DNA from 4 places in the Phytobacter sp. V69 genome. Region 1 is predicted to be linked to each of the others. Evidence: predicted binding sites of a transcription regulator. Region 1 holds the regulator's gene; each other region holds the start of a gene.
The links. Region 1 encodes CRP, which controls carbon source genes, mostly activating them, when cyclic AMP is high. Its sites were predicted from a motif close to ATGTGANNNNNNTCACAT; they were not measured.
Positions count from the first base shown of each region.

Region 2: the regulator CRP is predicted to act here: its motif matches at 1,643-1,660, upstream of ACSZPU_RS08955 (iron-containing alcohol dehydrogenase).
Region 3: the regulator CRP is predicted to act here: its motif matches at 3,039-3,056, upstream of ACSZPU_RS12995 (glycine dehydrogenase).
Region 4: the regulator CRP is predicted to act here: its motif matches at 4,352-4,369, upstream of ACSZPU_RS03890 (glutathione S-transferase).

Region 1 is NZ_CBFFRL010000068.1:3,801-9,501, reverse strand. Features, by position in the region: gene ACSZPU_RS11800 (phosphoribulokinase) at 1-844, shown strand, start outside; gene ACSZPU_RS11795 (OsmC family protein) at 955-1,359, opposite strand; gene crp (cAMP-activated global transcriptional regulator CRP) at 1,670-2,302, shown strand; gene ACSZPU_RS11785 (YccS/YhfK family putative transporter) at 2,356-4,434, shown strand; gene argD (bifunctional acetylornithine/succinyldiaminopimelate transaminase) at 4,431-5,651, opposite strand.
Region 2 is NZ_CBFFRL010000047.1:7,504-13,204, reverse strand. Features, by position in the region: gene ACSZPU_RS08960 (dihydrodipicolinate synthase family protein) at 1-379, opposite strand, end outside; gene ACSZPU_RS08955 (iron-containing alcohol dehydrogenase) at 401-1,540, opposite strand; gene dtnK (D-threonate kinase) at 1,717-2,952, shown strand; gene ACSZPU_RS08945 (D-threonate 4-phosphate dehydrogenase) at 2,945-3,931, shown strand; gene ACSZPU_RS08940 (DeoR/GlpR family DNA-binding transcription regulator) at 3,933-4,694, shown strand; gene ACSZPU_RS08935 (L-lactate dehydrogenase) at 4,708-5,652, opposite strand.
Region 3 is NZ_CBFFRL010000078.1:5,045-10,745, reverse strand. Features, by position in the region: gene pmbA (metalloprotease PmbA) at 1-293, shown strand, start outside; gene cybC (cytochrome b562) at 452-841, shown strand; gene ACSZPU_RS13005 (quinone oxidoreductase family protein) at 909-1,868, opposite strand; gene ACSZPU_RS13000 (LysR family transcriptional regulator) at 1,983-2,879, shown strand; gene ACSZPU_RS12995 (glycine dehydrogenase) at 3,157-3,495, shown strand; gene ACSZPU_RS12990 (SFCGS family glycine-rich protein) at 3,506-3,868, shown strand; gene ACSZPU_RS12985 (DUF4312 family protein) at 3,871-4,170, shown strand; gene ACSZPU_RS12980 (DUF4311 domain-containing protein) at 4,193-4,969, shown strand; gene ACSZPU_RS12975 (DUF4310 family protein) at 4,979-5,620, shown strand; gene ACSZPU_RS12970 (amidohydrolase/deacetylase family metallohydrolase) at 5,663-5,701, shown strand, end outside.
Region 4 is NZ_CBFFRL010000016.1:13,986-19,686, reverse strand. Features, by position in the region: gene selB (selenocysteine-specific translation elongation factor) at 166-2,007, opposite strand; gene selA (L-seryl-tRNA(Sec) selenium transferase) at 2,004-3,392, opposite strand; gene ACSZPU_RS03890 (glutathione S-transferase) at 3,488-4,096, opposite strand; partial or broken gene ACSZPU_RS03885 (PTS mannitol transporter subunit IICBA) at 4,630-5,701, shown strand, end outside.

The DNA.
Region 1 (5,701 bases):
CGTAACAGGTTCCAGCGGTGCGGGAACCACCACCACCAGCCTCGCGTTTCGCAAAATCTTCGCTCAACTGGATTTGCATGCCGCCGAGGTCGAGGGTGACAGCTTTCATCGCTACACCCGCCCTGAGATGGACATGGCAATCCGTAAAGCCCGCGATTTAGGTCGACATATCAGCTACTTTGGCCCGGAAGCGAACGACTTCGGCCTGCTGGAGCAAACCTTTACTGAGTACGGACAAACCGGCAAAGGCCAGGCGCGAAAATACCTGCACACCTACGATGAAGCCGTGCCCTGGAATCAGGTACCCGGCACGTTCACCCCCTGGCAACCGCTGCCGGAACCAACCGATGTACTGTTCTATGAGGGGCTGCACGGCGGCGTGGTGACGCCGCAGCATGATGTGGCTCGCCACGTGGATCTGCTGGTGGGCGTAGTACCCATCGTCAACCTCGAGTGGATGCAAAAGCTGGTGCGCGATACCAGCGAGCGCGGCCATTCCCGCGAGGCGGTGATGGATTCGGTGGTTCGCTCGATGGAAGACTACATCAACTTCATCACCCCACAGTTTTCCCGCACCCATATCAATTTCCAGCGCGTGCCGACCGTGGACACCTCCAACCCGTTCGCCGCCAAAGTCATTCCCTCGCTGGATGAAAGCTTTGTGGTGATTCATTTCCGTAATCTGGAAGGCATTGATTATCCCTGGCTGCTGGCGATGTTGCAGGGCTCATTCATTTCGCACATGAATACTCTGGTGGTGCCGGGCGGGAAAATGGGGCTGGCGATGGAACTCATCATGACGCCGCTGGTACAACGGCTGATGGAAGGTAAGAAGATCGAGTAGTTTTCTGGCAAACAGAAAATCTGCTTCCGCCCGATGTAGCCCCGGTTAGCGCAGCGCCACAGGGGAAATGTCGGATGCTGAAAGTGCCGGAGATCGCCTCCGGCAACACATCAGGCTTCGATCACTTCATACGAGTGTGTGATATTTACCGCTTTCTCCAGCATCAATGCCACAGAGCAGTACTTCTCGGCGGAGAGATCCACCGCACGCGAAACCGCGGCATCTTTCAGCGCTTTGCCGGTCACGATGAAGTGCAAATTAATATGCGTGAACAGGCGCGGAGCCTCTTCACGACGCTCTGACGTTAGCTTCACTTCGCAGTCTGTCACGTCGTGACGCCCTTTTTGCAGGATAGAGACAACATCAATAGCGCTGCATCCGCCTGCCGCCATCAGCACCATTTCCATCGGGCTTGGTGCCTTGTCGCCTGAGTTACCGTCCATCAGGATCTGGTGCCCGGACGCAGACTCGCCAAGGAACGTTAAACCTTCTACCCATTTCACACGAGCTTGCATTTTAATTAACTCCGGAGTTGCAATTTTCTTTACAGATTACGCGCACATAAGAAAAGTCGCAACGGAAGGCGACCTGCGTCAAGCTGAAGCGAGACACCAGGAGACAGGCAGCAAAAGCTATGCTAAAACAATCTGGATGCTACAGTGATATACATTGACGTTTAGCATGTATGCAGAGGACATCACATATTACAGGCCGCAGGCATGTCTGACGGTCCACTTCCCAGCTATCGGGAAGATAGATTGCAACCCCGGACGCGTTGTGTGAATCCAGCGTCTGGAGCCAGCTTATAACAGAGGATAACCGCGCATGGTGCTTGGCAAACCGCAAACAGACCCGACTCTCGAATGGTTCTTGTCTCATTGCCACATTCATAAGTACCCGTCGAAGAGCACGCTGATTCACCAGGGTGAAAAAGCGGAAACGTTGTATTACATCGTCAAAGGCTCAGTGGCTGTGCTAATCAAGGATGAAGAAGGTAAAGAGATGATCCTCTCTTACCTTAACCAGGGAGATTTTATCGGTGAACTGGGTCTGTTCGAAGAGGGTCAGGAGCGTAGTGCATGGGTACGCGCCAAGACAGCTTGTGAAGTGGCCGAAATCTCCTACAAAAAATTCCGTCAGCTCATTCAGGTGAACCCGGATATTCTGATGCGCTTGTCTTCTCAGATGGCGCGTCGTCTGCAGGTTACATCAGAAAAAGTCGGCAACCTCGCATTCCTTGATGTGACGGGCCGCATTGCACAGACGCTGCTGAATCTGGCGAAACAACCGGATGCAATGACCCACCCGGACGGTATGCAAATTAAAATTACTCGTCAGGAAATTGGTCAGATCGTCGGCTGTTCCCGTGAAACTGTGGGACGTATCCTGAAAATGTTGGAAGATCAAAACCTGATCTCTGCACACGGCAAAACTATCGTCGTGTACGGTACACGTTAATTCTCAAGCGGCGCATCGTACTTAGCGATGCGCCGTTTTTGTCTCTATTCCCCATGTGGCGCAGGCTGATTTATCACCCCGAAATCAACTATGCACTGCGACAAACGCTGGTGTTATGCCTCCCTGTGACCGTTGGCCTGCTTATCGGGCGTCTCGATCTCGGTCTGCTGTTCTCTCTTGTTCCTGCCTGCTGCAATATTGCCGGTCTGGATACACCGCACAAACGTTTCTTTAAACGCCTGATCGTTGGCGGTTCACTTTTTGCTGGCAGCAGCCTTACGGTACAGTTGTTACTGACACAAAATATCCCCTTGCCGCTGATCCTGACCGGACTCACGCTATTGCTTGGCGTCACGGCGGAAATCAGCGCCTTGCACGGACGCCTGCTGCCCGCCTCGCTCATTGCGGCCATCTTTACCTTAAGCCTCGCCGGGAATATGCCCGTCTGGGAACCGTTGCTGATTTATGGGCTCGGCACCCTGTGGTACGGCGCGTTTAACGCCTTCTGGTTCTGGCTCTGGCGGGAACAGCCGCTGCGCGAATCGTTAAGCCTGCTCTATCGCCAGTTGGCGGACTACTGTGAAGCAAAATACAGCCTGCTGACGCAACACGCCGATCCGGAAAAAGCCCTCCCGCCGCTGCTGGCACGCCAGCAAAAAGCGGTGGATATGATAAGCCAGAGCTACCAGCAGTTGCATATGCTGGCGGCCAATAAGAACAACGATTACAAGCGGTTGCTGCGTATGTTCCAGGTCGCGCTGGATTTGCAAGAGCATATCTCCGTCAGCCTCCATCAACCGCAAGAGGTTCAGGAGCTGGTTGAACGCAGCCACGCTGAAGAGGTTATCCGCTGGAATGCGCAAACCGTCGCCGCGCGGTTACGGGTGCTCGCCGATGACATTCTCTATCATCGCTATCCCCGGCGTTTCAATATGGATAAGCAGATAGGCGCGCTGGAGAAAATCGCCCGTCAGCACCCGGATAACCCGGTTGGACAGTTCTGCGCCTGGCATTTCAGCCAGATAGCCCGCGTTTTGCGCACCCAGCGTCCACTCTATGTTCGCGACCTGATGGCTGAGAAGCAGCGCCGCCTGCCGCTGCTCCCTGCCTTCAAAAGTTATCTGTCGTTGAAATCCGCTGCCTTTCGCAATGCGGCGCGGATAAGCGTCATGCTCAGCATTGCCAGCCTGATGGGCAGCGCGCTCCATCTGCCCAAGCCTTACTGGATCATGATGACGGTGATGTTTGTCACGCAAAACGGCTACGGTGCCACGCGGGTACGCATTCTGCATCGGGCGGCAGGCACCATGGCCGGATTGATCATTGCCGGCGCAACGCTGCACTACCACGTACCGGAAGGTTTCACGCTGGCGGCAATGCTGATGGTGACGCTGGTGAGCTACCTGATTATCCGCAAAAGCTACGGCTGGGCGATGGTCGGCTTTACTCTCACCGCGGTGTATACACTCCAGTTGCTCACGCTGAACGGCGAGCAGTTTATCGTTGCCCGTCTTATCGACACGCTGATCGGCTGCCTGATCGCTTTTGGCGGTGTTGTCTGGCTGTGGCCCCAGTGGCAAAGCGGCCTGCTGCGCAAAAACGCCCATGACGCGCTGGAAACCTATCAGGATGCCATCCGCCTGATTCTGAGCGATGATCCCCAGGCTACGCCGCTGGCCTGGCAGCGCATGCGGGTAAACCAGGCGCACAACGCCCTCTTCAACTCACTGAATCAGGCGATGCAGGAACCCGGCTTTGACACGCGCTATCTGGCCGATATGAAGCTGTGGGTCACGCACAGTCAGTTTATTGTCGAACACATTAATGCGATGACGACCCTGGCGCGGGAACACACCATGCTCACGCCGGATCTGGCGCAGCGTTATTTACAGTCGTGTGAAATTGCCCTGCAGCGCTGTCAGCAGCGGCTGGAATACGATGGACCGGGAAGTTCGGGGGATGTGAATATTCTGGAAGCACCGGAGAGTATGACGCACGGTCCAATGAGCACGCTGGAACAGCACCTGCAACGTATTCTGGGGCATCTGAGCACCATGCACACCATTTCGTCGGTGGCATGGCGTCAGCGTCCGCATCACGGCATCTGGTTAAATCGCCGCTTACGGTCTTAAGTGTTAATCACTTTCGCTACGGCTTTCGCGAAGCGCTGCATACCTTCATCGATATCGCTCTCTTCAACGATAAGCGCGGGTGCAAAACGCATCACGTCAGGTCCGGCATTCAGTACCATCACACCGGCATCGGCAGCAGCCAGCAGGAAGTCACGTGCGCGACCTTTGAATTGCGGATTCAGTTCGGCACCAATCAACAGCCCCATGCCGCGAATTTCGCTGAAAATATTGTACTGCGCGTTGATCTTCTCCAGATGTTTGACGAACAGCTCGCGTTTCTCGTTCACGCCATTCAACACTTCTGGCGTGTTGATGATGTCGAATGCGGCACCGGCAACGGCACAGGCCAGCGGGTTACCGCCGTAGGTCGAGCCGTGAGAACCCGGATGGAACGCACTGGCGATCTCCTGGGTGGTGAGCATGGCGCTAATCGGGAAACCGCCGCCAAGCGCTTTGGCGCTGGTCAGGATGTCCGGGGTTACGCCATAGTGCATGTAAGCGAACAGATCGCCGCAGCGTCCCATCCCACACTGCACTTCATCAAACACCAACAGCGCGTTGTGTTCGTCGCACAGGTCGCGCAGACCCTGCAGAAACTCTGGGGTTGCCGCCGTTACGCCGCCTTCTCCCTGAATCGGCTCAACCACCACCGCACAGGTATGATCGTCCATCACCGCTTTCACGGCATGCAGGTCGTTATAAGGTACGTGAACGATATCCGCCGGTTTCGGGCCAAAGCCGTCTGAATATTTCGGCTGCCCGCCAACGGTCACGGTGAACAGTGAACGGCCGTGAAACGCATTGTGGAACGCGATGATTTTGCTTTTATGCGGGCTATGGCGTGTAGATGCATAATAACGCGCCAGTTTGAATGCCGTTTCGTTGGCTTCGGTGCCGGAGTTCATAAACACCACACGCTCGGCGAAGGTCGCGTCGATCATCTTACGCGCCAGGCGCAGTGCGGGTTCGTTAGTAAATACGTTGCTGATATGCCACAGGGTCTCGCCCTGGGTTTTTAACGCCTCCACCAGCGCCGGATGGCAGTGTCCCAGAGCGGTAACCGCGATACCACCCGCAAAATCAACGTACTCTTTACCCTGCTGATCCCACACGCGGCTACCTTTTCCCTTCACCGGAATAAATTCGGCCGGTGCGAAAATTGGTAAAATGACGTCGTCGAACGTTGCCCGCGTGATTGCACCTTGCTCAGTTGCCATGTAACCCCACCCTTTTTAAACAAGAAGTAGAAGTGAAAATATAATCACGA
Region 2 (5,701 bases), on a different contig from region 1:
CATCAGCGACGGCGGTATAATGGGTAATTAATTCGTTTTGTTTTAAGGGGACAAAATACGGGGTGATCACGGAAACCGCGTCGACGCCCAGTTTTTCAATTTGTTTACCCAGACGGATGGTTTCGCGGGTAGAGATCTCACCAATGTGTGCCACCACATTGGCGCGACCGGCCACCTCATCAACGCAGGCTGCGGTGACGGTGATTTTTTCCTGCTCATTGAGCACAAAAAACTCGCCGTTTGTGCCGCCGCAGAAAATGCCGTTGCCGGCCCTCAGTTGGCGATTGACCTGTTCTTTCAGTGACTGAACATGCAATCCGCCTTCTGCATCAAAAGGCGTGACGATCGCCGTCAGTACGCCTTCAATTTTCTTACTCATTACACATCTCTCCATGAAAGATCATTTAAACAATGTCTGGTAAATCTCTTGCACGGCGCTGTGATCGACGGTGCAAGGGGCATTATTCATCAAGCGTTTAACGTTCAGGGCGGCATCGGCCAGCGACGGAATATCCGCGTGCGGTACCCCCAGCGCCTCCAGGTTGTCCGGCAGGTTGAGGCGTTTAACCAGCGCGGCAAAGTAATCGACCAGCGCGTGGGATTTATCCTCATCGCCGAGCGTGGTGTCGGCGTCAGGAACGAGATCCCACACCTGAGCAAATTTTTCGACGGCGTACGGGCGCACCACTTTCATGCACGGGGCCAGCAGAATGGCGTTCGCCACGCCGTGCGGCAGGTGGTATTTGCCACCCAGCGGATAGGAGAGTGCGTGTACCAGATGGGTCCCGGCGTGGGTGATCGCCGCACCGCCGTAATAAGAGGCCCACAGCATTTCGAGACGCGCGGTCAGGTTATGCGGCTCGCTGACGGCGGTTTCGATGTTGTGCAGCAGCTTGCGCAGGCCGGTCAGGGCCACGTTGTCGCTCACCGGGTTGGCGATCGTGGCGGTAAAGCACTCGATCAGATGGCACAGGGCATCGATTCCGGTAGAAGAGGCAATATGTGCGGGCATGCTGGTGGTCAGTTCCGGCAGCAGGGCAACATAATCCGGCAGCAGCACCGGAGAGATGATGCCCACTTTGGTGTTCTGTTCCGGGATCGCCAGAATCGCGTTCGGTGTCGCTTCGGAACCGGTACCTGCGGTGGCCGGAATCAATAGAGAAGGCACGCGTGCAGTCGGTTTTTCACCCGCCAGCAGGGCATCAAGGCCCGGTGAACGCGGGTGATAAAGTACTGATAACAGTTTCGTGACGTCGAGAACGCTGCCACCGCCAATACCCACCACCAGATCAAAGGCCGCCTCTGGCGCATCGCCGAGAATACGGGAGACATCATGCTGGCTGGGTTCTGGCGGTACGTTGTCAATAATCTGTACCTGTCGGCCTTCCGCCTGCAGCAGCGTCAGAATCTGCTGCGTCACGGCAAGCTTGATAACGTTGCCGTCGCTGACCAGTAAGAGTGTCTTTTTACCCGTAAGCAATGGCGCGATAGCGGGAATGGCCCCTGCGCCGCTTATCAGGGTACTGTTTATTGTTACCACAACGTTCTCCTGTCTGTCTTATGTGGTGATTGAACTCAATCAACATTTTTCAATCACGGTCACTGTATGGCATAAATTTATAATTTATTCGCAAATTAAATAAGTTGATCTTGCTCACATATAATCAATTATGATTGAATATAATCATATTCAGAACGTAACGACCCGGAGTAGGGATGAACAAACCAATCTCGGACCAACAAGTGGTGATTCTGGCCGATGACTTCACTGGCGCGAACGATGCGGGCGTGAGCCTGGCGCAGGCAGGGATGCGTGTAGAAGTGGCGCTGGAGGTGGCGTATCAAAGCGACGCGCAGGCGCTAATTTATAACAGTGACAGCCGCGCGCTGACGGCCGATGCGGCCAAAGAGAAGGTCGCTGCGCTGACCGACAGCGTCCTGCGCCAGTACTCACCGGCGTGGCTGGTGAAAAAGATAGATTCCACGCTGCGCGGTAATCCTGGAACCGAAGTGATGGCCATGCAGCAGGTTACGGGGGCGGCGGCGGTGATTATCGCCCCGGCGTTTCCGGCGGCAGGGCGCATTACCCGTGAAGGGAAATGCCTGGTGAATGGCGTACTTCTCACTGACACCGAGTTTGCCAGCGACCCGAAAACGCCGATCGCCAGTGCGGATGTCGGTGCGCTCTTTAGTGTGCGTAGCCAGAACATTACGCCCGCACAGTTGCCCGTTGCGCTGGCGAGCGGCAGTGCGCAAACGCCGGCGCTGCTGGTGGTGGATGCGCAAACGGACGCCGATCTGGATGAAATTATCACCCATGCCATGCAGGCGAGCGAAAGGCCGCTGCTGGTGGGTTCCGCCGGGCTGTGTGACGCCTTGTCACGCCGTCTGGCACCGGAAAAACAGGCGGTGGTGCTGGCGGTTGTCGGCTCAATGAGTGAAATCGCTCAAAAACAGGTGAGCGTCGCCGCGCAGCATCCACGCTGTGAACACATCTTTATTGATATCAATGATGTCTTCCAGCTGTCTGCCACCGACCACCGCGCCGCGATTATCACCGCGCTTAACGCGGGCAAACACTGTCTGGTGCATACCTGCCCGGATGATCAGGCGCGCCATCAGGTGGCGGCGCTGTGTGAACGCTGGGAGCTGAGCCGGGCAGAGTGCGGTGAGCGTATTTGTGATTATTTGGGCGCGCTCACCCGTGACGTCCTGCAATCCAGTACGCCAGACGGTATTTATGTTTCCGGCGGCGATGTGGCGATAGCCGTCGCCCGCGCGCTGGGGGCAAAAGGGTTTCAGATTCGTGGGCGCGCCGCAGGCTGCGTGCCATGGGGATATTTTTCAGGTTGCGAATGGCAACGACCAGTGATGACCAAAGCAGGCGGTTTTGGTGACGAAACCACTTTGCTCAAGGTTTTGCATTTTATTGAGGAGAAGTCGAGTGTCTAACATTATTGCCGTAACGATGGGCGATCCTGCGGGGATCGGTCCGGAGATTATTATTAAATCGCTGGTCGAAGGGGAACTGTCCGGGGCACCGGTTGTGGTTGTCGGCTGTGCTCAAACGTTTAACCGTATTCTGGCACTGAACGTCACGCCGCATGCGGAACTGCGCATTATCAATCAGGTCAGCGACGCCCATTTTGCGCCTGGCGTGATTAACGTACTCGATGAGCCGCTGGCGGATCCGCAGGCACTGGAGCCTGGCAAAGTGCAGGCTCAGGCGGGCGATCTGGCCTACCGCTGCGTGCGTCGTGCGACCGAACTGGCGATGGCCGGTGAAGTGAAAGCCATTGCCACCGCACCGCTGAATAAAGAAGCGCTGCATTTAGGCGGTCACCACTATCCGGGTCACACCGAACTGCTGGCGAAGCTGACCAACATCAACGACTATGCGATGGTGCTCTATACCGACAAACTCAAAGTGATTCACGTCACCACCCATATCGCGCTGCGTAAATTCCTCGATACCCTCAATCAGGATCGCATCAAGACGGTTATCCGCGTGGCGGACAGCTTCCTCAAACGCGTCGGCTTTGAAAACCCGCGAATCGCGGTCGCCGGGGTCAACCCGCACGCCGGGGAAAATGGCCTGTTTGGTGATGAAGAGATCACCACCGTAGGTCCGGCGGTTGAAGCTATGAAAGCCCAGGGGCTCAATGTTTACGGCCCGTGCCCGCCGGATACGGTCTTTATGCAGTGTCATGAAGGCATGTATGACATCGTGGTGGCGATGTACCACGATCAGGGGCATATTCCGTTAAAATTGCTGGGCTTTTACGATGGGGTTAATATCACTGCTGGCTTGCCGTTTATCCGCACTTCTGCGGATCATGGCACAGCATTTGATATCGCCTGGACCGGAAAAGCGAAACCGGAGAGTATGGCGGTTTCCATCCAGTTAGCTATGCAAATCACACGGGAATAATATGAAGGGATATAACCGGTTAGAACAGATTATGGATTATCTGAAAGGCCATAATCTGGTAACGGTAGACCAACTGGTGACGATAACCAATGCGTCCCCGGCCACCATTCGCCGCGATCTGATCAAGCTCGATCAGGAAGGGGTGATCAGCCGTTCACACGGCGGCGTTACCCTTAACCGGTTTATCCCCTCGCAGCCGACAACGCTGGAGAAAATGCAGCGCAATTTGTCGGAAAAACACGCCATTGCCTGTGCCGCCGCGTCGCTGGTGAAGGCCGGTGACGCCATTGTGCTGGATGCAGGTACCACCATGATTGAATTCGCTCGTCAGCTCACGCATCTGCCGCTGCGGGTGATCACCAGCGATCTGCACATCGCGCTGTTCCTGTCGGAATTTAAGCAAATCGAAGTGACCATTATTGGTGGGCGAATCGATGACAGCAGCCAGTCCTGCATTGGCGACCATGGTCGCAAACTGTTGCAGGGCATCTGGCCGGATCTGGCGTTTGTCAGCTGTAACGGCTGGGATCTGGAAAAAGGCATCACCTCGCCAACCGAAGAGAAAGCGGCGCTGAAACGGGCGTTAATTGATAATGCGCAGCGTCGGGTGCTGCTGGCCGACAGCAGTAAATACGGGGCGTGGTCGCTGTTTAACGTGGCCCGTCTTGATTCGCTGACGGACATTGTCACCGACGGTCAGTTGGGTGACGATATCCGCCAGAAACTTGCCGTACTGCCCGCCCGGTTAACCATCGCGGAATAACCGGGTCGCGGCCTCAGGGCAGGCGCGCGATATTGGCTTTGATCACCGACACGGAGTGGTTGAATTTCGCCACTTCGTCCTCTTCCAGCTGTAACTCAATAATCTGCTGTACGCCGCTCTGGGTCAGTACCGCCGGAACGCCGATAGCGACATCGTTCACGCCATACTCGCCGTCCAGCACGCAGGAGATTGCCAGCGCCCGGTGGCTACCGGTAAAGATATTGCGGCAGATTTCAGCAATCGTCCCGGCAATACCGTATTCGGTGCAGCCTTTGCGGGCGTAAATTTCAAAACCGTGCTTGCGCACGCTCTCCGCCAGCCCGTCAAAATCGATGGTCTGCCCGGTGCGACGTTTCCAGACATCGGCAATCGGTGAGCCGTAAACGGACGAGTGCGACCACACCGGGAACTGGGTATCGCCATGCTCGCCCAGAATAAAGGCATCAATACTCTGCGCGCCGATATCCAGCGTTTGCGCCAGCGCGCGACGCAGACGGGTGGTGTCGAGCCACACGCCGGTGCCGATCACCTGGCTGCGCGGTAATCCTGATAGCTTCCAGACCTGCCAAGTGATGATATCGCACGGGTTAGTGGCAATCAGGAAAATGCCGTTGAAGCCGTTTGCCATCATCTGCGGCACGATATTTTTCACGATCCGCGCGGTGTTTTGCAGCTCATCCAGACGCGTCTGACCCGGTTTAAGCGGGCCACCGGAGACGGTGATGACCGCAATGTCCACATCGGCGCAGTCTGCGGCATCGCGACTGCTGATGCGCATCATGCCCGGCATATACGCGGCGGCATCCGCCAAATCCTGCACGTGACCTTCAACGCGATCGCGGTTCAAATCAACAAGGATCAACTCTTCGGCGATATTCTGGTTCAGCAGGGCGTAGGCGGCAGAGGCGCCAACATTGCCGGTACCGATGATCATCACTTTGCGGGCTCTGGTATTCATTTCACTTCCGTTAACAGGATTACGCGTGAGCGTAAATTACCGCCGCAGG
Region 3 (5,701 bases), on a different contig from region 1:
AAGGGCGTGGTTTAGGATTTGATCAACTGCTCAAACAGATGGGTACCGGCCTGGTGGTCACCGAATTGATGGGCCAGGGCGTGAGCGGCATTACCGGCGATTACTCCCGTGGTGCGGCGGGCTTCTGGGTGGAAAACGGTGAAATCCAGTACCCGGTCAGCGAGATTACCATTGCAGGAAATCTGAAAGATATGTGGCGTAATATCGTTACCGTTGCTGACGATATCGAAACACGTAGCAATATTCAGTGTGGTTCAGTGTTGTTACCGGAGATGAAAATCGCCGGTCAGTAATACCCGTCATACTTCAAGTTACAGGTGCGTTAGCTGCACGTGCTCACCCCAGTCACTTACTGATGTAAGCGCCTGGGGATTCACACGCTAGCCGCCTGCCTGAAACTCGAATTATTTAGGGTATGGCTTTTTTTAATAATAAAAAAAGGAAGTGAGCAATGCGGAAAAAACTGCTGGCAATGTTAGCCGTCTCTACCCTCATTCTTGGCTCGGCACAGGCGTTTGCCGCTGACCTGGGCGAAGATATGGACACCCTCAACGAAAACCTCCAGGTTGTCCAAAAAGCGGATGACGCAGCGACCATCAAAGATGCGTTAACCAAAATGCGGACGGCTGCCGAAGACGCACAGAAAGCGACACCGCCGAAGCTGGAAGGCAAAGCGCCGGACAGCCCGGAAATGAAAGACTACCATCAGGGGATGCAAACGCTAATTGGTCAGATCGACGGTGCGCTGAAACTGGCGAACGAAGGCAAAGTGAAAGAGGCGAAAGCGGCAGCTGAAGAGTTTAAAGCGACCCGTAACGTCAACCACAAGAAGTTCCGCTAAGAATGACCAGGCGGGGCGCAGTGCCCCGCTTTCCTCTCCGTTAAACATCCGCGTTAAAACAACCGCGTTACGGAATCAGAATGATTTTTCCGCTAAATGCCCTGTCTTCCAGCAGGTCATGGGCTTTCGCGCCCTGAGAGAGCGGGAACGATGTGGCTTTTGTCTGTGCGATAGCGCCCGATTCCAGCATGCCAAACAGGCGATCGGCCCGGCTCTGTCGCTCTTCTTGTGAGGTGAGATAGGTCCAGAGGTCGGCCCCAATGACCCCAGAGGATTTCAGCAGAAAAACCGACGGATCCACCGACGGAATAGCCCCGCCGGACATGCCAAACAAAACCACCCGACCACCGTCTTTCAGCGCATCCAGGCTTTGCAACAAGGTGCTACCGACAGAATCAAACACGATATCGCAGCCCAGCGGGTGCCATTTTCGTGCTTCGTCTTGCCAGTTATCGTACCCGGCGGCCGCTTCTGCGCCGTGCTGCAGACAAATGCTCTGTTTTTCTGCGTTCGATGCCACCGCAAACACATGCACGCCGTGGTGTACCAGTATCTGGGTGAGCAGACGCCCCACACCGCCCGCCGCTGCCAGCACCGCGATATGCATCCCCGCGACCACTGGCAGTACATCGTGAATGAGGTAATCCGCCGTCAGCCCCTGCAATAACACCGAGGCGGCTTCCGCTTCTGAAATCCAGTCCGGCAGGCGGATTGCATGAGCCTGCGGCACGCGGATATGGCTGGCGTGAGCCAGCGGCACGTCGGTGAAGCCAACGCGATCGCCCGGCTGCCACCCGCTGACCCCCGCTCCCACTTCGATCACGCGCCCGGCCCCTTCATATCCGGCGGTCCACGGCGCCTCTCCCGCGAGCGGGTAACGGCCCTGGCGGCGATACACGTCGGCGAAATTTAGCCCGGCGGCGGATACCTCAACGAGTAATTCCCCCGCGCCCACTGTGGGCACAGGGCTTTCGCGAAGCCACAGCACATCCGAAGAACCAAAATGATCGAACACCAGAGATTGCATAATAAAATGACCTAATAGAGAGGAATGCGACGATTATTCCTCCCGGTCATGGGTGGATAAAGAGGACTCTGCTATTTTGATTTGATAACCAGAGTTTAGAATCCGGGGCGATAAATGGATTACCTGAAATGCGTTGAGTCGTTTGTTCGTACGGTCACCTGCGGCAGCTTCACTGCGGCGGCGGAAGAGCTGGGTATCACCCCGGCAATGGTGGGCAAACACGTCCGCGAACTGGAGGCCAGAACGGGCTGCCAGCTGATTCACCGCACCACCCGGCGACAGGGGCTGACGGACGCAGGCCAGCGCTTTTATCAGTATGGTGTGCAGATCCTTGCCACCATCCGCGAGGCGGACGGGCTGGCAAACCACCTGTATGACAATGTCGCGGGCATGCTGCGTATCAGCGCGCCGGTGATCTTTGGCCAGCGAGTGCTGACCCCGATCCTGTCGCGTTTTTTGCAACAGTACCCCGGCGTGGACGCCGAAATGGTCCTGACCGACCGGAGAGTGGATCTGATTGAAGAACGCTTCCAGCTGGCAATCCGCATCGGCAATATCAACGACGACGGGATTATTGCCATTCCGCTCCCGCCGTATCGTATGATCCTCGCCGCGTCCCCGGAATACCTGCAGCGTCATGGCACGCCGCCCTTACCGGAGGATCTGAAACATCACCACTGCATCAGTTTCAGCCAGTGGCGTTCAGACCATAGCTGGCAGCTGGAAGGCCCGTCCGGGAAGCTGGACGTCGCGATTACGCCGCGTTTGATGGTCGATTCCGGCGAAGCGATACGCCAGGCGGCGCTGTCCGGGCTGGGAATTGTGCAGCACTCGACGCTGACCTTGCAGCAGGATATCGACGAAGACCGCTTGTGCCTTGTGCTACCGGACTATTTGCCGCCGCCTCGACCCATGCATCTGCTGCGCTTACCGATCAGACCGCTGCTGCCGATCGTCTCCTCGTTTACCAACTACTTTTTACAGGCGATCAGCCCAACGGCAGGCGGTTGAAAACGCCTCTGGCCAGGTTTTTTTCATAAGAAACCCTTATCACTTCACACTTTTCTCATCCCGTTGGCCGTTTTTTTATTATTCATTACGGCCATTTTTCCGCATTTTTCCGTAAAAACTGTGACCGCTACACAGTGAAAAGCCCGAAGGGGCGCATTAATGTGGCGCAGATCACTAAAGTCTCCCGGCTTTCCACTTCAAAGTGGAAAACTCCTCGCTACAAACTCTTAACCTGCAACGTTAGTTTTATCCCTAAGCCATTAACGGGGTAAGACGAGTGAATAACGGAGCGGTAATGAACGACGCTGGAGAGGGGGCGCAGCTTACGGCAACCCTGGCCGAACGCATGCTAGCGCAGGTGTACAGCTTGCTCAGCCACCACAACATTGTGCCCAACGCGGTGCAACAGCAAATGCTGACTTCCCACGTTCGCGCCATGGCGCACCGGTCAGTGACCGGCGAGCCCTTGCCGGAAGTGGAAGCGGATTTGTTTGATGAAATCTCACCAGAATCAATGCAGCTTGCCCGCGATATCGTGGCGCAATTTGGCAATCTCCCGGAAGAAGAAGCCTGGCTGCTGTCGGTGCACTTCGAAGTGGCAAAAGACAACCTTTAAGGAGCGAACAATGGAACAAATTACCGTAGTGATTGGTGACCGTCTGGGTAAAGGTCAGAAAGTGGCAGCAGGCGTAGAGAAAGCCGGTGGTCGTGCCGTGGTGGTACCGGGCGTGGCGGCGGATATGAAGCTGGGCGATGTGATGAAGACGGAAAACGCCACCTTCGGCATCTCGTTTTGCGGCAGCGGCGGTGCGGGTGCGATCACTGCGCAAAATAAATACGGCTATAAAGCCAAATACGGTATGCGCTCAGTCGAAGAGGGCATCACCGCCATCAACGAAGGCTGCAATGTCCTCGGTTTCGGTTTTATGGACAAAGAAGAGTTAGGCGAGCGCCTAGTACAGGCGTGGCAGAAAAAATACGGCGCGTAACCATGAAAGAACAGTTCACCACCACGGTCAGGGTTAAAGGCAAAGGCGAGTCGAAAGCACGGGCCTTCTCCGATGCCCTGAACCATGTTCAGGCCGCGGTGATGAAAGCGTCGCCGCACATTTTACTGCGCATAGAGCCACAGGATGTGCAGGTTGTTCATGCGCAGGAAACGACGCGGAAAGAGGCTTTCTTATTCCTCTTTCTGCGCCGCGAAAGACGGACGTACAGCGTGGAGCTGGACGTCACCGTCAACGTGACCGCCATCAATCTCGACAACGTGGATTTCGTCACGCAACGCTGATTCTGACTAAAAGGGCAGACTGATGTTCCTGATAATTTTAATAAAATCGCTCATCATCGGCGGCCTTGTGGGCGTCGGTGTCGGCGCTGGGGCTGCACGCATGTTTCATGCGCCGACCACTCAAGCGATGGGCGCATTTCGTACACTCGGCGAGCTGAACTCCTGCGAAGGGGATCCGGCCTCTCACTTCTCCTTTGGGTTAGGCTTCTTCTTCAACGCCTGGGCCTCGTCCGTCGCGGCGGGTTCCTTCACCCAGGACGTTGACCATCGCATCATCCCGAACTGGGGCGCGGCGGCGTTGATGGTGAAAAACCGCAACGTCGGCGAAACCCTGCACGATCCGAAAAAGATGGCCATCGCCTGCGGCCTGATCGGCATGATCGTGGTGACCTTCCTCAACCTGACCGCCTCTTCCGTTCCGGCTGCACTGCAGGTGACGGCGGTGAAAGTGCTGGTGCCTGCGGCCAACCTGCTGGTGAACACCGTGATGCCGGTAATCTTCTGGCTGGCGGCAATCGACGCGGGTAAAAAATCCGGCTTCTGGGCGACCGTCTTCGGCGGCGCTGCGCAACTGATAATGGGTAACGCCGTACCGGGTCTGGTGCTGGGCATCCTGATCGGTAAAGGCGTGGAAGAGAGCGGCTGGCACCGTGTCACCAAAGTGATGATGAGCGCCATTGTGGCTCTGTTTGTGCTGAGCGCCTTCTTCCGCGGCTTCGATCTGAAAATGATCCAGTCCTTCAACCTGAGCGCGCCGAACTGGCTGGAGCTCATCCATAACTCGCTCAGCGGCAAGTAAGGAACGACGATGGAACAGAATAAAGGTTTTTGGTACGCCGACTGGTCATTCCCGATCTTCGTCGGCCTGCTGTCATCCGGTGTGTTCGCCGGGACACACATGTACTACCTCTACGGCATTGGCGCGTTTAACGAAGTGGCCTTCGTGGCGATGCTGAAATCCGGGATTGATACCGGTGCGTACGGTGCGGTGGCGGCGTTTGGTGCAAGCTTCCTGTTTGCCCGCATTATCGAAGGCTCGCTGGTCGGGATTCTGGACATCGGCGGGGCTATCCAGACCGGTGTGGGCCTCGGCGTTCCGGCGCTGCTGCTGGGCGCGGGGATCATGTTCCCGGTGACCAACTTTATGGCTTCGCTGGCAACCGGCCTGGTGATTGGTCTGGCCATTGGCTACATCATCATCCTGGCGCGTAAGTTCACCATCAACCAGAGCGATTCCACCTACGGGGCGGACGTGATGATGGGGGCGGGTAACGCATCCGGCCGTTTCCTTGGTCCGTTGATTATCCTCAGCGCGATGACCGCCTCGATTCCTATCGGCATCGGTTCGCTGGTAGGCGCACTGCTGTTCTACCTCTGGCAGAAGCCGATTACCGGGGGCGCCATCCTCGGGGCGATGCTGCTGGGCTCCATCTTCCCGATTGCACTTTGATCTGACCGGGCGCGAAAGCGCCCGTTATCACTGGAGATACGCATGTTTGATTTACTCCTGCGCCGGGCGCGTCTGGTGGAT
Region 4 (5,701 bases), on a different contig from region 1:
GTGTAAACGAGGACATTTCTTGTGCGTTTCTGTCTAAGTGTCGAGGCATGTTCCCCCCCCTCACCCTAGCCCTCTCCCTCAAGAGAGAGGGAACCGATCGAGCGCACAGTATGTTTCATCGCTCGGTCGTAGCCCCGTTAAGCGTAGCGCCACCGGGGATTCTTATTACTTCGTAAACAATGCTTTATCGCGCAAGACGTGGTCATTGCCGCGACGGCGGGTAAAGCCGATACGGTCAAAATACTCCAGGATCTGAATCGCCAGCTTGCGTCCGACGTTGAGGGTGTCGCGGAAATCCGCCGCGCTGGTGGAGCCGTGAATCGGATCGCGGTCGCGGATCATACTGGCGAACGCGACAATCCGATCGTTGCGGTAATAACGATCTTTGACGATCGCCGTTATCAGCCCTTGCTGTGCCGCCTGGCGCAACACGCTGCGCATCACCTGCTCATCGGCACCGGTTTCCCGCGCTAAATCGCGCACCCACCAGGGTTCATCACCAAACAGCGATTCGGCGCGCTGCCAGATGGCGGCCTGCTCGTCGGTAAAGCCCGCTTTGTGATCAGGCAGATGCAGCCAGCCATGGTGACTGCGGATCGCCCCGCCGTCGCGCATCTGTTCAATTAGCGTGAGTACCAGCGCTTCGTCTTCCATCGGCAGCGCCATACGGCGTAAACGCTCGCGGCCAGGCCCGGGTTCATCCGCATGCTGATCGTGATACTGAGCCAGCGTGGCGAGTAATTTACGCTGCCAGCCTGCGGCCACCGGCGCACTGAGCAGATTGTCTCCTGCGCGGATAAAACCCGGTTCGTTCACCAACGCCTCAAGCCCGGCGTCATTTAACTGCCGCGCCCAGGCAAACGCCGGCAGGTTCACCGCCCCGCGTTGCAGATGTACGGCCAGCGCCTGCGCATCGCTTTCTGTTACCGCCAGTGTGCCAATCCACTGCTGATACTCCGGTTTACGCTTGCCGCGACGCGGTGGGTTCAACGCCACTACACGCGCGCCTGCCAGCGTTTCACGGGCAGAAATATCCCGCAGCACCAGCCTGTCGTTATCCGCTAACCACAGCGGCGTATCAAGCACCAGCTCTGCCAGGTTGTTATCCAGTAACGACACGCGCCCGGTAATATGGCTGGCGGCATGATGAATATGCAGCGGTTGCCACTGGGTCAGCGGCGTATGGGTGTGCAGCGCCACTATCACTCGCTCAGAAGGTTCGGGTGGTGTGACGCAAAGCAGCCAGTCGCCTCGGGTCAAATCATCTTTTTCCGCATCACCGGCAATATTCAGGGCAATACGCTGCCCGGCGTGCGCCCACTCGGTCGGCTGATTCTGCGCATGCAGGCTACGTACGCGCATCGGCTTACTCGCCCCGGTGAGCCACAGCGTATCGCCCACGCGCACGTCGCCCGACAGCGCGGTTCCTGTCACCACCAACCCCGCGCCTTTCACCGTAAACGCGCGGTCGACTGCCAGACGAAAACGCTGATGCTGTGGATGGGCACGCGCAGACAGTTGCAGTAGGTGCGCGCGCAGTTCGTCAATGCCGCGTGATTCGGTCGCAGCGGTGACAAAGAACGCCGCATCCTGCCAGCCAAATTCGCTCAGCGTCGCCAGAACGTCCTGACGCACCGCATCAATACGCGCCTCATCCACTCTGTCGGCTTTGGTCAGCGCGACCGTCAGCGCCGGGTTACCCGTCAGTTGCAAAATCGCCAGATGCTCGCGGGTTTGCGCCATCACGCCATCGTCGCAGGCCACCACCAGCAATGCGTGGTCGATACCGCCCACGCCTGCGAGCATATTGGAGAGAAATTTCTCGTGACCCGGCACATCAATAAAGCCCGGCACACTGCCATCCGGCTGTGGCCAATAGGCATAGCCGAGATCGATGGTCATGCCGCGCGCTTTCTCTTCCGGCAAACGGTCGGCATTCACGCCGGTAATCGCCTGCAACAATGTCGTTTTGCCGTGGTCGACGTGTCCGGCGGTGGCAATAATCATTTCAACAGCATCTCCAGAAATCGGGGTTCATTCTCAAGACAACGTAAATCCAGCCACAGGCGCCCATCATAGATACGCCCCAGCACCGGCTCTGGCAGATTACGCCATGATGCTGCGAGGGCTTCCAGACGGCGACCGCTGCCGTCACGCGGGGTAAAGGTCAGCGCGGCACTGGGCAGCCTGTCCACCGGCAACGAACCGCTGCCAATTTGTGATAAACAGGACTCAACGTGCAGGTCAAATTCGTCGTAATGCCCGGACAGCACTTTGGCCAGCCGCAATGCCTGCTGGCGAATCTCTTCCGGGTGACGCGTCAGCAGACGCAGGGTCGGTAAAGTGTCGCGCAGTTTTTCCGGGTGCAGATACAGGCGCAGCGTCGCTTCAAGCGCCGCCAGGGTCATTTTGTCCGCCCGTAGCGCACGCTTGAGCGGGTGGCGCTGCAACTTTTCAATCAGCGCTTTTTTCCCAACGATAATTCCGGCCTGCGGGCCACCAAGCAGTTTGTCGCCGGAAAAACTCACCAGGCTCACCCCGGCGGCAATCAGCTCCTGCGGCATTGGCTCTTTTGGCAAACCATAGCGACTTAAATCCACCAGCGAACCACTGCCCAAATCGGCAATCACCGGCACATTCAGCTCGTTACCCAGCGTCACCAGATCCGCTTCATCTACCGTTTTGGTAAAGCCTTCAATGTGATAGTTGCTGGTATGGACCTTCATCAGCAGCGCGGTATTGTCGTTCACCGCCTCGCGATAATCTTTCGCATGGGTGCGGTTAGTGGTGCCGACCTCCTGCAGAATGCAGCCCGCCTGGCGCATGACATCCGGAATCCGAAACGCGCCGCCAATTTCCACCAGCTCACCGCGGGAGACCACCACCTCTTTGCCGCTGGCGGTGGCTGCAAGCATCAACAGCACCGCCGCCGCATTGTTATTGACGATGCAGGCATCCTCCGCACCCGTCAGGCGGCACAGGAGCTCGGCCAGAGCCTGGTCGCGGTGCCCGCGTCCGGCGTCATCCAGCGAATACTCCAGCGTCACGGGTGAACGCATCGCCTGCGCGACGGCATCAATCGCCGCTTCCGCCTGTAGCGCACGCCCGAGATTGGTGTGCAGCACCGTGCCTGTCAGGTTGATAACCGGACGCAGCGCGCTGGCACTTTCATCCATCAGGCGCTGATATGTGGCCTGTGCCCAGTCGCGACACCAGGCGGGCAAGGCCTGCACCTGGCGAATGTCATCACGGGCTTCATCCTGCAACTGGCGCAGTATTTCCGCCACGCGGCTATGACCGAACTCGGTCAGTAAAGGAGTGAACGCCTCATCACGTAACAGGCGATCGGTCGAGGGGATCTGGCTGTAAAGCGAGTGATTTTCCGTTGTCATGAAATGGCCTGGCTGAGGGTTGCCCCCTCCCGCCAGGAGAGGGGTCGACATGAGGGGATTGTACAGCGAGTTGGTTCAGGCTGACATAACGGGCATCAATCCTTTGGCGGTTCTGTGCGCGCAAAGCTTTCACGCTGAAAGAGATTTTCCACCAGCTTGACCAGCTGTGGCCGCTCAACGCACCAGCCGGGGGAGACACGGCGGAAATTGAGGTAACCAATGGCACAGGCAATAGCAACGGTAGCGAGGTTCATCTCATCAACACGTAGCGCCCCTTCGTTGATATAGCTCTCCAGGGTGTCGAGGCCGCGACTGATTTTCTCACGCTGGCGTAAGAGTTCCGTTTCCGACTGCTGCTCAACCGGGCGCGCCTGCTCACGTACAGAAACCAGCCCCGCATCCATAATGCCGTCCGCCAGAGCTTCAATCTGACGAATTTTCAGCGCGGCTTTAGGGTCAGCCGGCAGCATAGCCGGTGCGATGCCCAACAGTTCGATATATTCGGCAATGATCGGCGAGTCGTACCACACGTCACCTTCATCGGTGACTAGGGCCGGCACTTTTCCCAACGGGTTGTAGTGGGCCACCCCGTTGATGGCGTTGTAGGGCTGTTCATTCACAAATTCGAAGGTGATGCCCTTCTCCAGCAGGATGACCGATATTTTTCGCACAAAGGGGCTGGTATAGCTGCCGATGAGTTTCATTGCCTTCTCCTTTTTGCCAACAAAACATTAAGTATGTACTACCCGGACCAAAGCGCGCGCAGACTGTTTCATAAATGTGAAAACTCCGCTGACTATATTGAGCATCGCGTCCAGCGCGGCGCTGAAATTGAAAGGGAATTACAGAGGGTCAGGATAGCGAAAACCACAGTTTGCGACCGATCACACTCGGAAAACTCCTGGCGAAAATATCTTGTGATGAAGATCACAAACAAACAACAAACCCGAAGCTAACAATTGTGATTAACATCACATTAACAGCCATGTCGCGGTGAATTTTTCACCTTTGTTCTTTTTTACACACTCCTTTTGTGATGCAGATCACTACATTGACTGGCATACCCCCAGCATTAACGTGATCTACATCACATAAAATGGCGCCATCTGGACAGTTCGTCGATTCGGTGCGAGATTTCGCAGCACAGATCATGGGTCCGGCTACCTCTGCCGCCACGTTAACAACAAAACCTCGGGCTTCCGGCCTGTGAGATAGCAAACATAAGAAGGGGTGTTTTATGTCATCCGATATCAAGATCAGAGTGTAAAGCTTTGGTCGCTTCCTCAGCAACATGGTAATGCCAAATATCGGCGCGTTTATCGCGTGGGGTATTATTACCGCATTGTTTATTCCTACAGGATGGTTACCAAACGAAACGCTGGCGAAGCTCGTCGGCCCAATGATTACTTACCTGCTGCCGCTGCTCATCGGTTTTACCGGTGGTCGTCTGGTGGGTGGCGATCGCGGTGGTGTGGTTGGTGCAATCACAACAATGGGTGTTATCGTCGGTGCTGATATGCCGATGTTCCTGGGTGCAATGATCGCCGGTCCTCTGGGCGGCCTGTGCATCAAGAAATTTGACGCCGCTGTAGACGGTAAGATCAAATCCGGTTTCGAAATGCTGGTGAATAACTTCTCCGCTGGCATCATCGGTATGATCCTGGCGCTGCTGGCGTTCAAAGGCATCGGTCCTGCGGTTGAAGTGCTGTCCAAAGTGCTGGCTGCTGGCGTTAACTTCATGGTTGCGCACGACATGCTGCCGCTGGCGTCCATCTTTGTTGAACCGGCGAAAATCCTGTTCCTCAACAACGCCATCAACCACGGTATCTTCTCGCCGCTGGGTATTCAGCAGTCTCATGACCTCGGCAAGTCTATCTTCTTCCTCATTGAAGCAAACCCGGGTCCGGGTATGGGCGTCCTGCTGGCGTACATGTTCTTCGGTCGTGGTAGTGCTCGTCAGTCTGCTGGCGGCGCGGCTATCATCCACTTCCTGGGTGGTATCCACGAAATTTACTTCCCGTACGTGCTGATGAACCCACGTCTGCTGCTGGCCGTAATCCTCGGCGGTATGACTGGCGTGTTCACTCTGAGCGTGCTGAACGGTGGTCTGATATCTCCGGCTTCCCCGGGTTCCATCCTGTCCGTACTGGCAATGACGCCGAAAGGCGCTTACTTCGCTAACATCGTGGCTATCTTCGCTGCGCTGATCGTCTCCTTTGTTATCTCCGCGATTCTGCTGAAAACCAGCAAAGTCAAAGAAGAAGACGAAGACATCGAAGCCGCTACCCGTCGTGTACAGGACATGAAGG